One region of the Cohaesibacter gelatinilyticus genome, then DNA from elsewhere that is predicted to be linked to it. Evidence: riboswitches for the same ligand, from Rfam matches in the RefSeq annotation. Region 1 holds a riboswitch; the other holds the start of a gene.

Region 1 (7,868 bases):
AGCCGGCCCCATATGCTCCGGGCATGGAGCCAAAAACACGGAATGTTGCCTGACGCTTGGCGTGAGCACAATCAAGGCCGTTTTCAATCGCCTTGGCCATTTCCTCTTTGGCCCGGGCTGCAATCGGGTTTGCGTCTGCTGGCTCATCCAGCTCTGCAACGGCACGTACGGCGCTATCGAACAAATCGATCTGGTGTGGGAAGGCGTCACGGAAGAAGCCCGAAATGCGTAAGGTCACATCTACACGCGGGCGACCAAGCTCGGAAAGCTTGATCACATCAATGCCAGTGACACGACCAGATGCGGCTTCCCAAACCGGGCGTACACCAAGGAGAGCGAGCGCTTGGGCGATATCATCGCCACCAGTGCGCATATTGGCTGTGCCCCAGCAGGTGAGAGCAATGGCTTGCAACCATTCGCCTTCATCCTGAAAATGTCGCTCGATCAAACGCTGGGCTGAAAGCTCGCCAATAGCCCAGGCGGTTTTGGATGGAACGGAACGCACGTCAACGGCAAAGAAGTTCCGGCCGGTTGGCAAAACATCCGGCCGACCACGCGTTGGTGCACCAGATGGTCCTGGAGCAATGAACTTGCCCCCCAGTCCTTTGGTGATGGCATCCAGTTCGCTTGGCCCACAAGAGGCAATGAGCGGACGAAGCTCATCATTGATCCAGCCAAGAACAGTGAGTGTTTGCTGCCAATGAGAAGACGCTTCCATTTCATTGGAAACAATCTTCTGCGCAAGAAGTTCCAGTCGCTCGACGCTATCGCCTGCATTGCGCCAGAGATCACTGCTTAGTTGGCTCAGTATATCGGGCTTTTCACTGTCCCAAGGCGCAGCAAAGTCACAATCCAGCGGATCAAAATTACTACCATTCAGTGATAAGCTGAGATCTATCGACAATGCGCGATGCAAGCTTTGCTGAAACGATTCAGATCCTCGGGGAACGCGAGCGATCGCGATGAGTAGATCGGTGAGCTGATCGCTCGTTGGAGATTGTCCAAGAATGTGCAGGCCATCGCGAATTTGCAGTTCTTTCAAATCGCAAAGATGTGCATCCAATTGTTGCAAGGCTTCGGTGTTTGAGAATTCCTCAGCAATCCCTGCATCTTTGTCCAATCCTGTACGCGTAGCAAGGAAGCGAATTTCTTCCATCAGCTTTTCAGCGCGGCGTGGATCAACCCCTTGTGCGGTATAGAATTCATCGACCAAAGCTTCCAATTCTTCACCGACACCATGACTTTCAGCGCGGGTCAACGGAGGCGTCAGGTGGTCAATGATCACAGCACTGGTACGGCGTTTGGCCTGACAGCCTTCACCGGGATCATTGACAATGAAAGGATAAAGATGGGGTAGGGGACCAAGCACACTTTCCGGGTAACAGGCCTCGCTCAAGGCAAGGGCTTTACCTGGTAACCATTCCAGATTGCCGTGCTTACCCGCATGGATGACCGCATCAATGCCAAAGCTTTCCCGCATCCAGAAATAAAAGGCGAAGTAATTGTGCGGTGGTACCAGATCCGGATCGTGGTAAGTTTCTTTTGGGTCAATATTATAGCCACGTGCTGGCTGAATGCCCAAAGCCACATTACCAAAGCAATGAATGGGGAGCTGGAAGGCACCATTTGCGACCATCGGGTCATTGGCAGGTACTCCCCAGCGCTCCGATATCTGGGTCTGCACTGCCTTGGGTAATGAAGCAAAGAATGCTTCATATTGATCCAAAGCCAAAGCATTATCAGAGACACGAATGCTGGTCCCATAGGCATTGGTCGGGCCAGCCAAAATCTGCGCCATGAGAGCATCGGAGTCGCTTGGTTCATCTTGAATGAAATAACCAAGTTCTTTCAGCTGCTTCATGATGATGACGGCGGAAGCGGGAGCGTCCAAGCCAACGCCATTGGCGATGCGGCTATCCTTGTTTGGATAATTGGCTAGCACCAAACCGACCTTACGTTCTGCTTGGCTTTTCTGTTCCAAACGCGCCCAGCGCATTGCAAGCTCACAGACAAAAGCAACACGATCAACCTTTGGGACATAACGAACGGGATTGCTCTGCGTGCGCTCATCAAAGCCACTTTCTTCCTTGAAGGAGATTGCGCGACTGAGGATGCGTCCGTCGAGTTCAGGCAACACCACATGCATGGCCAGATCACGAGCCGATAGACCGCGTGGGCTTTCCTGCCAAGCTTCTTCTGAGGAGCTGGACAAGATGACTTGCAAGATTGGAGCTCCTGGCTTGTCCAACACAGTTGGCTCATAAGCCTGTCCAGCTTTGGAAATGGCAAAGGCCGTCGTGTTGAGAATGACCGAAGGCCGAAAGCGAGCGAAGAGCTCCGATAGGAATTCCTGCGCCTCGGCATTTTTCAAACTTGGCACAAAGATGGGGAGCGGAATTGCGCCTTTGGCAAATAGTGCATCGCATAACGCTTGAACCGGAGCCATCATCGCACTCTGCACGAGTGAGCGGTAAAGCATGACGGGAGCAAAAACTGGTGCTTCACCAATCGCGACGACTTGCTTATTAATGTGCGTCGAAATTGCATCCATACCTTCAAGGCTTTGTCCTTGCCACCAAAGCCCCATGCGCGGCAAGGCTTTGGGTTGGCCGGGGCTACTCTCATTTGCGCCAATCAGATAGTCGGCAAAGGAGAGGGCGTTGGAGAGGTTCTCCTGACCACCTTCTACACAATAGCGCCAGAGCTGACGGACTTGATCTTGAGGCAAGCTGGACCATCCAGCCAAGTCAGAATCCCATTTGTCATCACCGGGCATGACCGCCAATGCGATTTCATGGCCACGCGAGAGCTTTTGCATTTGCTCAAGGCCATAACGCCAATATTCCTCGCCCCCCAGAATGCGTAAGGCAATCAGTTTGGCATGCTTTGCTGTTTGCTCCACATACAGATCGACTGAGTAAGGATGGTTCAGCGAGAGCACATTCCCAAGCCGCAGGCTCGGCGCATTCTCATTGCGCAACTGGGCGCAATCAGCCAGAGCGGATAACTCGCTATCCGCAGCTGAAAGAAAGAGAATATCCCCCGGGCTCTGACCCAGATCGATAGCTTCATCACCATCGTCAATACGACCGGCTTGTGGGGCAAGAATGTGCATAAGGAAAACTTACTCTTATTTGCTAAGCAGTGCAGTTGCACCATCCAGATCCAGCGGAGTCAGGCCGATGACAACCAGACCGGTCTTATCATCCATGCTTGGATCAAACCACGTCTCCACCCGACGTCCAACAGCCTGTACAACGACACGGGCGGATTTTCCTTCAATATTCACATAGCCTTTGACCCGCAGAACACCCGGCAGGGCAAGGGTTTTCTCGACTTGGGTTTTGATATCATCCATGTTGGCAAAGACGCGTGGTGCAACGACATCGGAGCTGAACTCATCATGAGAATGATGATGGTGGTGATGATCGTGATCATGATCGTCGTCATGGTGATGGTCATCATCATGGTCATGATGGTGATCATGAGCAGCTTTGCGGCTATCCATGTCATCTTCCGCTGCACTATCAAGGCCAAGAAGAACCGCAGCAGACAAATCACCATTGCGGGATGGAACAACTTTGACGCCATCACGCATTTGTTCAGCCAACAGGGCTTCCACCTTAGACAGGCCATTTTCATCCACCAGATCGACTTTGGAGACGACAATCATGTCGGCGCATTTGATCTGGTCGGCAAACAGCTCTTCAATCGGGCTTTCATGATCAAGGCTGTCATCTGCCTCACGTTGGCGGGCAATGGCTTCCTCATCCTGACTGTAATGGCCTTCGGACAATGCCATGGCATCAGCAACCGTGACAACGCCATCAACGGTGACGGACGCGCGAACGCTCGGCCATGAGAAAGCCTGAACCAGTGGCTGAGGCAGAGCAAGGCCGGAAGTCTCGATGACAATATGATCAGGGCGAGGCTCACGGGCAATCAGCTTTTCCATGGTCGGCAGGAAGTCATCAGCAACGGTGCAGCATATGCAACCATTCTTCAGCTCGACCACATCATCTTCCGTACAGTTTGGGTTGCCGCAATCACTCAGCAGCTCACCGTCAAAACCCATGTCGCCAAATTCATTGACGATCAATGCGATTTTCTTGTCGCCAGCATTATTGATCAGATTGCGGATCAGAGTGGTCTTGCCTGCGCCCAGAAAACCGGTGACGACAGTGGCTGGAATTTTCTTGGCCGAATTGGTGCTAAAGCTCATCGGGTTTCTCGTAAGTTTGAAATTGGATTAGCTGGCATCATTGCTGGATGATGCACCGGACGATGGCCGCGTAACAGGGTGCAGCCGGGCCAGAGTGTTTTTCCTCACATGGACTGGGCGTTCCCGCCATGCTGGTAAGCCATTCTCGGCAGCAGCATGAGCATTGGCAAAGGACAATAGATCGTCAACACGCTCGGTGCTATCATCCAGATTGCCTATAAGAAAGGAATATTTCCCAGCTGCTTGCAGGCTGGCGGTGCATGCAGATTGGCAGCCATTCATGCATTCGACGGCATGAATTTCGACATCCCCATTCAGAGCATCCTGCTGGTCAAGCAGGCGCTCATAAAGCTTCTGTCCGCTACGCTTGGCTTCAATGCCGTCATCCGGTACGGGAGCTTGAAGATCTTCCTGCGTACGGCATGTGACACAAATCTGCAAAATACTGGGAGATCCTGTTTGCTTGCTCATGCTCTTCTCATTGGTCCTGACAAGCTGGAAATAACAGCTAGTCGATGCATGTCATGATCAAGAAGGAGAAAAGCAAAGTGGCAAAACAGGGATCGAAAAGATGCTCCGCAAGCCTCGCTTTTCCCAGCACACCCCGACCGGCTAAAAACTCAAATCCCTTTGGCAGGTCTCCTGGCTCGCAGCTATCGTGACATTTCCCTTCCCGGCAAAAGGCCAGTGGTTATGAAATGACACAGCCGCATACAGTTGCGGGGGCAGCCATGGATTCGGCCCCGGTTTGGGTCGCCTTTACCATGTTCCCTTTTCATTTTGGCCACGCATGCAACCAAAAACCAAAGCGGACATCCTATGTCGACTATTCGGTTCTGTTTGTCAATCATTAGCAGATGTCGGCATTACGATACTTGATACGCAATTCTTGGAGTAAAGTATGATCGTTGCCTTGATTTAGATACAAAGCTCGGCTTCTCTAGAGGAAATAAAAACTGATTGATCAAGCGTGATTCCGGCGGGGATTGGTCAGTGAAAAGACTTCTTTCAGGCAGGACGCACAATCATGCGATATTCCATTGTTTCGTTGGCCAAGAATGCCATGTCCTTTCATCAGAATTGGCCGCGCCAATGGCGTAGCCCCAGTCCCAAGGAAAGCTATGATGTTGTCATCATTGGCGGTGGTGGGCATGGTCTGGCGACAGCTTATTATCTGGCCAAAGAGCACGGCATTACCAATGTTGCCGTTCTGGAAAAAGGATGGTTGGGAGGCGGTAACACTGGTCGCAACACCACCATTATTCGATCCAATTATCTTTGGGATGAGGCCTCACATCTTTATGAGAAATCCTTGCAGCTTTATGAGGGATTATCAAAGGATCTGAACTACAACATCATGCTTTCTCAGAGAGGCGTGATGAATTTGGCCCACTCCCTTCAGGATGTTCGTGATACCAAACGCCGGGTGAATGCTAATAAACTGAATGGCATTGATGCTGAATGGCTGGATCCGCAAGAGGTCAAGGATTTCTGTCCGATCATCAATATCTCCACCGATCTCCGCTATCCGGTGATGGGAGCAAGTTTGCAAAAGCGTGCAGGCACTGGTCGACACGATGCCGTGGCCTGGGGCTACGCACGTGCCGCTGATCAGCGCGGAGTGGATATCATTCAGGGCTGCGAAGTCACTGCCATCAATCGCGATGGAGGTAAGGTAACGGGTGTCGAAACAACGCTTGGTACCATCAAGGCCAAGAAAGTCGCTATTTGCGTTGCGGGCCATTCCTCAGTTCTAGCCGATATGGCAGGCTTCAGGACGCCAATCGAGAGCCATCCCTTGCAGGCATTGGTATCGGAGCCAATCAAGCCAGTGCTGGATACAGTCGTCATGTCCAACGCGGTGCATGTCTATGTCAGCCAGTCGGATAAGGGAGAACTAGTGCTGGGAGCGGGGATTGATGCGTATCACTCCTACGCGCAGCGCGGATCCTTCCATGTGATTGAACACCAGATTGGCGCACTGAAAGAGCTGTTCCCGATTTTCTCACGTCTGAAGATGATGCGCTCCTGGGGCGGGATCGTTGATACCTGTCCAGATGCTTGCCCGATCATCTCCAAAACACCGGTCGATGGCCTCTATATAAACGGCGGTTGGGGAACTGGTGGTTTCAAGGCCATTCCGGGATCTGGATGGACCTATGCCCATACCATTGCACGAGACAGACCGCACGAGCTGAATGCTCCATTTGATTTGAACCGCTTCGTGACCGGTTATCTTATTGATGAGCATGGTGCCGCGGGCGTGGCGCACTAAGACGATAAGGGAGAGAAGACATGTTGAAGATTGAATGCCCTTATTGCGGCGAACGCGACGAAGTCGAATTCCATTATGGTGGAGAAGCGCATATCGCGAGACCAGAAGACCCGGAAAGTCTTGATGACAAGGAATGGGCAGACTTCCTCTTCATGCGTACCAATACCAAAGGCTGGTTCCGTGAACGTTGGGTGCATACCCAAGGCTGCCGTCGCTGGTTCAATGTCGTACGTCATACCGTTACCCATGAAATAATGGGTTCTTATAAGGCTGGCGAAAAGCCAAATTTGAAAGATCTGAAAGGGAAGGGCAAATAAGATGAGTGATCAGCCTCATTCCCCATCCAATATTCACGGCCATCGTTTACAGAGCGGTGGTTTTGTGAACCGTGACAAACAAGTGCGTTTTCGCTTCAATGATCGCTATTATTACGGTTATGAAGGCGACACGTTGGCCTCAGCTTTGCTGGCCAATGGTGTTCATCTCGTAGCGCGTTCTTTCAAATATCACCGCCCGCGGGGCATCATGGCTGCGGGTACAGAAGAGCCAAATGCCATGGTGCAATTGCATCAGGGTGTGCGTGCAGAGCCAAACCCAAAGGCAACACAAATACCGCTTTGTCATGGATTGGTTGCCAGCAGCGTCAATGCCTGGCCATCGGTGAAATTTGATGTTCAGGCCATCAATGGTCTCTTTCATCGCTTCTTTGCAGCGGGTTTCTATTACAAGACCTTGTTTGGCTCGCCTTGGGCCTGGCATCATGTCTTCGAGCCTATGATCCGAAAGTCTGCCGGGTGGGGTACCGCTCCAACGGGTACCGACCCGGATTGCTATGACCATATCCATAAACATGTCGATGTTCTGGTGGTTGGCGCTGGGCCTGCTGGTTTGGCGGCAGCACGTGATGCTGCAAGTGGTGGAGCCAGAGTGATCCTTGCAGATGAGCAAGGGCGTATGGGTGGTTCGCTTCTTGGTGTGAAACGTCAAATCAACGGACAGGCTTCTGTCGATTGGGTGGAAGAGCAGATTAAAGCGCTCTCCGAACAGAGAGAGACAACTCTACTCCCCAACACAACTGTCTTTGGCTATTACGACCAGAACTATTTGGTGGCATTGGAAAAACGCTTGAATCATAAGAACCAGCCATCCAATCGCGCAAATGTTCGGCAGCGGGTCTGGCATATCCGTGCCAAGCGTGTGATCCTTGCGACCGGCGCTCATGAACGCCCATTGGTATTTGGCGACAATGATCGTCCGGGCATCATGCTGGCAGGTGCTGTGCAAACCTATATCAATCGCTACGGGGTATTGCCGGGCAAAAAGGCTATCCTCTTTGCCAATAACGATGGTGCCTATGAAGCCGCTCTTGAT
Region 2 (7,868 bases), on a different contig from region 1:
GGCCAAGATAGTTCTGCCCCGGCTGATAGATATGCTCCACGCCATCATCAGACAGACCATGATGAATGCTGCCCTCGGCCATCGGCATCATGCCTTGCAGGCTTTTCAGCAAGGTGGTTTTGCCGGAACCACTTTCACCAATGATGCAAAGGCACTCACCAGAGCCAAGGTTGAAATTGATATCATCCAGCAACCGCGTCTCATGGGCGTCGACGCAGAGAGATTTTACTGTCAGCATACTTCTGCCCCCTCCAGAGATTGGCCCTCATGCGACCAATAACGATTGGAAACCAGCAGCTTGCCATAGTCCGAGCTTGGCGCTTCCATTAGCTTTGCAGTCGAGCCGAATTCTTCAATCTTTCCAGCACTCAGGATCGCCAGGCGATTGGCAAAGCGAGCTGCCAAGGCCAGATCATGGGTCACGATCAGCGTGGCTATGTCATGCTCTTTGGCATGGGCCATGACACGGGTTATGGTCTGCGCTGCGATCAACGGATCCAGAGCCGAGGTTGGCTCATCCAGGATCAGCAATTTCGGTCGGGCCAGCAAGGCAAAGGCAATCAGCAAACGCTGTTGCATGCCCTGGCTCCATTCATGGGGATAGCATTTACCAAAGTCTGGCAGGCCAAGGGAGCCGAGAAGTTCAGACTGTTCTTCCTTGCTCATATCGCCACGATTGGCACAACGCACCGCCTGCTTCCATTGCACGGTCAGACGCTTGAGTGGATCAAGACCGGCTTGCGGATTTTGCGGCACGAAGGCAAAGCCCCGATCAGCCGAACGAACCGAGCGATCATTGACAAGTTGGATCATTTGATCAGCAAAGATCATCTGCCCGCTCGTTGGTTTGGCTGGCTTATAAAGCCCCATGATGCAACGAAGAAGGCATGACTTCCCTGCCCCTGATCCCCCGACGATGGCAACACATTCGCCATGCTGCACATCCAGCGAGATGTCTGATAGGACAATCTGTCCGCCAATATTGGCGGACAGATTGCTTACGCTCAGAAGACTTGAGTTAGTCTTTGACAAGATCCAGCTCCGGAGATGCGAGATAGGTCTCGGCTGGATGAATGCGATAACCTTTCACCTTGCCGTTGCCGACAGAAACCTGGGTTTTGTGGAACAGTGGAATGATCGGCAGATCATCATTGATGATGGCCTGAGCCTCATCATAATAAGGCTTGGCTTTCACCGGATCGAACTCGGCCCGAGCCTTTGCCAGCAATTCATCCATCTTGGCGTTGGAATAGCCGGAATAGTTATAGCCAGCACCGGTCTGAACCAGAGTGCTTGGGAAATAATCTGGATGGCCCTGAGGCGCGGTACCCCAAGCCTGAAGGTTCATCTGGATCTCGCCAGCTTTCAGTGCATCATTATTGGCACCGAATTCGCCGATGGCGATTTCAACGTTGAGGCCCAACTGTGACAGCATATGCTGGCTGATTTCCAGGGTTGGACGCAAGGCTGCGCGGCCTTCGTAGGTGCGCATCTTGATGGTGATATCCTTGCCATCCAGCTCACGAATGCCATTACCATCACTGTCCTTGATGCCAGCGTCATCCAGAAGCTTTTTCGCTTTCGCAACATCATAAGGCAGTTTGACATCGCCATTAACCCAAGACTTCATATTGGCCGGGAAAATGGAATTGGAGGCACTGCCACCGACGCCAGCAAGGGCAGCTTCGGCAATCACGTTACGATCCAAACCAAGAGAAATGGCCTGACGTAGAGCCTTGTTTGATAACACACCGTCGGCAACCCGTGGCATGAAGAAGAAGAGGCGCAGGGTCTCGCCGGAGAATCTCTGACCCTCATCCTTTTTCGTCAGCTCGGCAAATTCCGGCTCGGAATAGTTGGTCACCAGATCGATATCACCCGCTTTCAAGGCTAGCGCAGCGACGGAAGCGTCGCTGATCTTGTCCAGCTTGATGCCATCCAGCTTCGGCTTGCCACCCCAATAGTCAGCAAAGGCACGGGTCACATATTGCTTGTTGGCCTCGGCTGAGACAAAGACAAAAGGACCCGTACCAATGATTGGCATGTCCTTGGTGCCTTCTTTCAAAACCGCCGCAGATGGCTCTGTCAGGGACCAAAGGAAAGCAGCATTTGGCTTCTCGGTCACGAAATGCACGGTCTTGTCATCGATAACCTTGATTTCCTTGATGCCAAGCAACTTCCAAAGACGCGCGTTATGAGCGGAATGATCCTTTTCATTGAGCTTGTCGAAGGATGCCTTCACATCCTTGGCAGTCATGACGCTACCGTCATGGAATTTCACATTGTCACGCAGCACCACTTTCCATTCGGTAGGCGAAACATTTTCATAAGACTGCGCCAGACGTGGATATTGCTGCATGTCATAAGACAGGCCAATCAGGGTTTCAGACACACCAGCCCGGTTGCTCAGCCAACCGTTCTGGCGCGCACGTGGATCTGGAACCGAACTGGTAGGGCCAAAGGGGTAGCCAATGCGCAGGATTTTCTCGCCCGCTTGGGCAGCATCCGTCAGCAAAGTGGAAGAGGCAGTGAGTGAGAGGAAACCACAAGTGGCAAGCGCAAGAAGCGAGCGGCCGGAAACGATGTGTTTCAACGCATTACTCCGTAAATTGGTTGGAAGAAGACGAAAATTAGAAACGTTACGTTATAACATAACAAATATGAGGAGCCAGTACTTCTTTTCCTTTTCCCGGTTCAATGCCAGCAAACAAGGAAAGGCATACAGGATCTGATGCAGCCACGCACAGCCAAAGGCAAGACATGACGGAAGAACAACCTCTGTTAAATCAGAGATTTAAACCTCAGATCGACAGCCATGAAGCCGGGAAAAGATCTTTTGAGAAGGCAAACAAAACCACAAGCGACACGCTCGCATCCCTTTGTTTGCAAAAGGGGATAAACCATCAAATTGCTCCTTCTACGGACAACCCCGTCCGATAGTATCTGGGCCCTCGATGGCAGGTCTCCTGACTTGCGGATTAATGCATCCTCACCTTCCCAAGCTAGAAGCTCAGTGGTCCTTGGAGGATACCTGAACGCACACTCAAAATGTGTAGACCAAACACATTTTGAGTGTGCGTTCTTGCCGCTTACAGTTGCGGGGGCAGTCACGGAATTGGCGCCTAATGGCTACACCGCACCGTGTTCCCTTTTCATGCTGATTGTCCGATAGACGTTCAGCAACCATCAAGGCGATGATGGCTCCATCATCACGGGAAATCAATGGTCATTTTCGCTTATGGTCAGATTGCCACAAAACCGAAGGCTCCGCACGCCCGCTTGTTCCACCGCAAGCATGCAGAGCTTGTTCATTTCAGATCTAGATTTGGATATTTGCAATCAGTCAGATTTTCTCTCTGACTTATGGGGTATCGCACGCAAAGTTGCTGCGCCCAGCGCAGACTTCAGCACACCGCCCACAAGGAAAGGTGTGACACCAACAGCCATGGCCTTTTCAACACCAATGGAAAGCGAAAGCCAAAACGCACCCAAAGTCAGACACAGCACCGTACCGATAAGCATGGCAATGAAGGCCAAAATCACATTCCGACCATTCCAGCCACGCTGAACAAGCCAGCCAACAAGCATTCCGCAGATAGGAAATGCAAAAAGATATCCTGCAGTTGGTCCGGCGAAATGGGCAAGACTCCCCGCACCTCCAGCCAAGACAGGCAACCCGGCTGCGCCTTCCATGAGCCAGGCAATAATGGTAATGCCTCCCATACGCCAACCATAGAGTGCACCGACAAGCATCACCCCATAGGTTTGCATGGTCATTGGGACAGGATACATGGGAACTTCGATCCGGGACATCAGTGCCAAAAACATGGTTCCAAAGACAACTGCTGCTATCTTCCAAAGAAGAGAACGATTTTCGAGATTGAGAGGGCTGAGGACAGATCCAGCCGCGCTGAGATTTGCGTCAATCATTGGCTTTTCCTTAAATTATAGATAAAATTTACCTCTATCGATAATTATCCTCTACAAATTCGACCATATTGCAAGGGATTATGAGCCAATTTTCAAAATTATCTCTAATTATTCAAATTTATTGCGCAAATTATCTATATATCTATAAATTCAGTTTAATTTTATCTATAATTTTGACCTTCAGATCTTTATTCTATGCCCTGGATATCGCACATGTCTGGCCAACAATTGTACTGCATGATCAATATCGCGATTGCGCAGGGCATTCAGGATGGCATGATGTTCCCTATTGGTTGGCATGCCCCATTCCGTGCGCCAGCCTGCAAACAAAAACCGGGCACTCGTCAAATACAGATCATCGATAGTCTGTAATAGCCTCGGCATGCCACATGGCTTCAGAAGGACACGATGAAACCGCCGGTTTGCTTCTTCCCAACTCTGGACATCTCTGGCATTATCCCCGTCCAATATGGCTTTTTCCGCAGCATCTATAATGGCTTGAGTGAAGTGAGGAGCAGCATGACGCAAGGCCAGAGCTTCAAGCGATGCCCGCATCTCGGCCACCTCACGCACATCGTCAGCGGTAAAACCCGAAACCCTCACCCCACGACGGGGCTCACTTTTTGCCAAACCCCGTTGCTCGAGCCGTCTGAAGGCCTCTCGCACAGGCACATGGCTTGCACCAAATTCTTCAGCAATGTGATCTTGCAGGAGTTTGGTACCAGGTTCAATTTTGCCTGATATGATCCGGCTGGCCAGTTCACGGCAAATTTTGTCGGCGAGGGGTTCTGATTTGGTGGTCATGATATTTTATAGATAATATGGATTCTGACTGATGTCGACAAGCGATTTACGACCAACCACAAGAAGGCTCGGGTCTGATAAATCTGCTATACGCCACTATTGGACCGCTCCCATAACGTCTCGACAAGAATTCCTGCCTGATTTTCGATTATTGCCGCCGCATCAAGAACCTGAGATTCGTACAAAGCCCTGCCAATCAATTGCACCCCAACCGGATGACCATTTGACAGGCCTGCCGGAACAGCGGCAGCCGGCAGCCCCAGATAATTGACGATACCGATGAAGCGTGCACTATCCTGATAGAATGCCCGACTTTGCTCCTCACTTTCTATATCGCCTCGTGGTGAGGGCGCATCCTGCGCAACAAGAGGCGTGAGAACGAGCGGATAATCTTCCATGAAAGTGCACCAGACACGAAGATGGTGGAGACGCTTTCCAAAGGCAGCCATATAGTCAGGAAGGTCAAGCATCCGACCATAAGTGTCGCAGAAAGACAGCGATGTCTTGAAATCCTTCCCCCCCATGGACAGCATATCATCGCGCATGGCAACACATAGCTCGGTATAGAGAATATCCCACCAGTTTTGCCAGCATGGATCAAGGTCGGGCAACGTCACCTCTTCCACCTCATAGCCTGCATTGTCCAGCCAGTCAGCAGCTTGCCGGATGATGCCCATGACAGCTGCAGAGGCCATCACACTGCCTGGAACCTTGGCAACAGCAACTCTGACAGGATTTGCACCAATATTTTTGACATCCAAATCTGAAGCCGATGCAACAGACCATGGATCACGGATATCGAAGCCACTGATCACATCCAGAAACAATCTGGCATCTGCGACATTGCGTGCCATTGGCCCTTGTGACGAGAAGAGCTGCATGCCAATGGGCCGATTATCCGGAGCGCTGGCATTATGATGAGCCACACGCCCCAGACCTGGTTTGATCGCAACCACGCCATTGAAATGCGCCGGATAGCGCAAGGATCCGCCTATATCATTACCATGGGCCAATGTCCCAATACCTGAAGCGAGAGCCGCCCCGGCACCACCGGACGATCCTCCACAGGTGATTGCCTCATCCCATGGATTGAGAGTCAGGCCATAAAGGGGATTGTCAGTAAAAGCCCGCATCGAAAATTCGGGCGTATTTGTCAGGCCAATACAAACTGCACCTGCATCATACAGCCTTTTGACAACGGGAGCATCAAGCCACGCAATATTATCGGCGAGCGCTGCGACACCCGATGAGTTTGGCAAACCCGCAATATCAATATTATGTTTGAGAGTAACAGGCACCCCATGCAAGGGGCCCGGCTCGACACCACAAGCAAGCGCCTCGTCCGATGCCTTGGCCTGCTTGATGGCATGATCACCCAGATCAATCGTGATGGCATTGATAGAAGGATTGGTTCGCCGCATATGGTCAAGCTGAGCCTGAACAACCTCCAGCACAGAAACACGATGCTCACGAACCGCATCACGGGTTTCCAATGCACTCCATTGCCAGATCGGCTTCGACATAGATGGGTCTTCCTGTCCTGTTCAGCTGTTGCGGCAAACATAAACAGACAGCACTCATGGAAACCAGCACAGAGACCCAAAGTCCACAATGCAAATATGGTGGAAGATATCAGCTCTGCACGCTCACCCAGAGGGTCAAAAGCATGCAAAGCCGAATATTCCCAATCAAAGCCCGACAAGAAGACTTGGCAACCAGGTAGTGGTTTCGGGGAAGAGGATAATGACCAGCAGAACAAGGCCCTGCGCCACCACAAAGGGCAGAACACCCTTGTACATATGGCCATAGGTCATCGATTTGGGAGCAATGGCCCGCAAATAGAAGATGGACGGCGCCATTGGCGGGGTCAGATAGGATGTCTGGATCACGACCAGAACCATCATGGCAAACCAGACCGGATCAATACTTGTTGCATTGATCACCGGGGTGAAGATTGGAATGAAGATCAGTACGATCGACACCCAATCGAGAATAAACCCGGCCACAAAGACCACCAGCAGGAAGAAGATGATCACGCCTGCATCGCCAAAGCCGATGACACCCACCATATCGCGCACCATGCTGCCGCCCCCATGAACCGCAAAGATGCTGGTAAACATGGTGCCGCCCGTCACGATCAGCATGATCATGGCGGTGATCTTCAAGGTTACGATCAAGGTGCCTTTGAGCATTTCAAGGTTCAATTCCTTGAAGCTGGCAGCCAGCACCAGAGTACCCGCCGCCCCAACGGCCGCAGCCTCGGTTGCAGATGCAGCACCCGCCAATAGCGAGCCAAGCACCAGAACGATCAGGATCAAGGGAGGGAAAAGCGCCAACGCGGTGGTTTTCAGCTTCTCACCAATTGGCATGTCATTGTCTTCGATCTTGATCACCGGAGCGTCTTCTGGTTTCAGTATTGAGCGCACCAGAATATAGAGAACAAAGAAAGCCACCATCAAAAGGCCGGGAATGATCGATGCTGCAAACAAGGTTCCGATCGATAGCTGCGCGATGGAGGCATAGACCACAACGATAACCGACGGCGGAATGATTGTTCCTAAAGAGCCACCCGCACAAATGGTGCCTGCAATCAGATCATTCTTGTAGCCAGCCTTGGTCATGGCCGGAATGGCCATCAAACCAACCACGATTTCGACCGCACCGACGACGCCGGAGGCCGCTGCAAAAATCGCACACATGGCAATGGTGGAAAGAGCCAGACCGCCCGGCATCCGCCCCATCCAAAGCTGCAAAGCCCAGAAGAGACGTTTGGCGATGCCCGAGCGCTCCAGTACAGCGCCCATGAAAATAAAAAGCGGAATGGCAGCCAACAGATAATTGGAAGCGGTATGAAGCAAAGCACCATAAAGCTGCAAGAAGACCACATCACCGAACATCAACCAGCCAAAGCCAACAGCTGTGGTGATCAGCGCAAAGGATACCGGCAAGCCTGCAAAGACCAGAACGAAGAGCAGGCCAAACATATAAAGAGGCATGAGGCTCATTTGTCACTGTCTCCCATGACTGTATTGGCTATGCCAGTTTCGTCATCCAACTCTTTCTGTGCTCCCTCACCCGGATGCGACAAGCCAAGGACAAATTTCAAACCCTCGCTGAGGAACTGAAAGGAAAAG

What was found. A riboswitch is a leader RNA that binds a small molecule or an ion and turns the genes downstream of it on or off. The one in region 1 is predicted to bind cobalamin.
Region 2: it holds a riboswitch for cobalamin, as region 1 does, so the genes downstream of both, CRO57_RS21845 (ABC transporter substrate-binding protein) here and CRO57_RS05030 (DUF1636 family protein) in region 1, are expected to answer to the same signal.

The regions. Positions count from the first base shown of each region.
Region 1 covers NZ_OBEL01000001.1:1,125,678-1,133,545, forward strand. The annotation lists gene cobN (cobaltochelatase subunit CobN) at 1-3,115, opposite strand, end outside; gene cobW (cobalamin biosynthesis protein CobW) at 3,131-4,222, opposite strand; gene CRO57_RS05030 (DUF1636 family protein) at 4,250-4,693, opposite strand; cobalamin riboswitch at 4,838-5,045, opposite strand; gene CRO57_RS05035 (sarcosine oxidase subunit beta family protein) at 5,247-6,497, shown strand; gene CRO57_RS05040 (sarcosine oxidase subunit delta) at 6,518-6,814, shown strand; gene CRO57_RS05045 (sarcosine oxidase subunit alpha family protein) at 6,816-7,868, shown strand, end outside.
Region 2 covers NZ_OBEL01000007.1:168,524-176,391, forward strand. The annotation lists gene CRO57_RS21835 (ABC transporter ATP-binding protein) at 1-238, opposite strand, end outside; gene CRO57_RS21840 (ATP-binding cassette domain-containing protein) at 232-1,032, opposite strand; gene CRO57_RS21845 (ABC transporter substrate-binding protein) at 1,019-2,593, opposite strand; cobalamin riboswitch at 2,940-3,203, opposite strand; gene CRO57_RS21855 (biotin transporter BioY) at 3,340-3,930, opposite strand; gene CRO57_RS21860 (GntR family transcriptional regulator) at 4,111-4,734, opposite strand; gene CRO57_RS21865 (amidase) at 4,821-6,257, opposite strand; gene CRO57_RS21870 (TRAP transporter large permease) at 6,423-7,739, opposite strand; gene CRO57_RS21875 (TRAP transporter small permease subunit) at 7,736-7,868, opposite strand, start outside.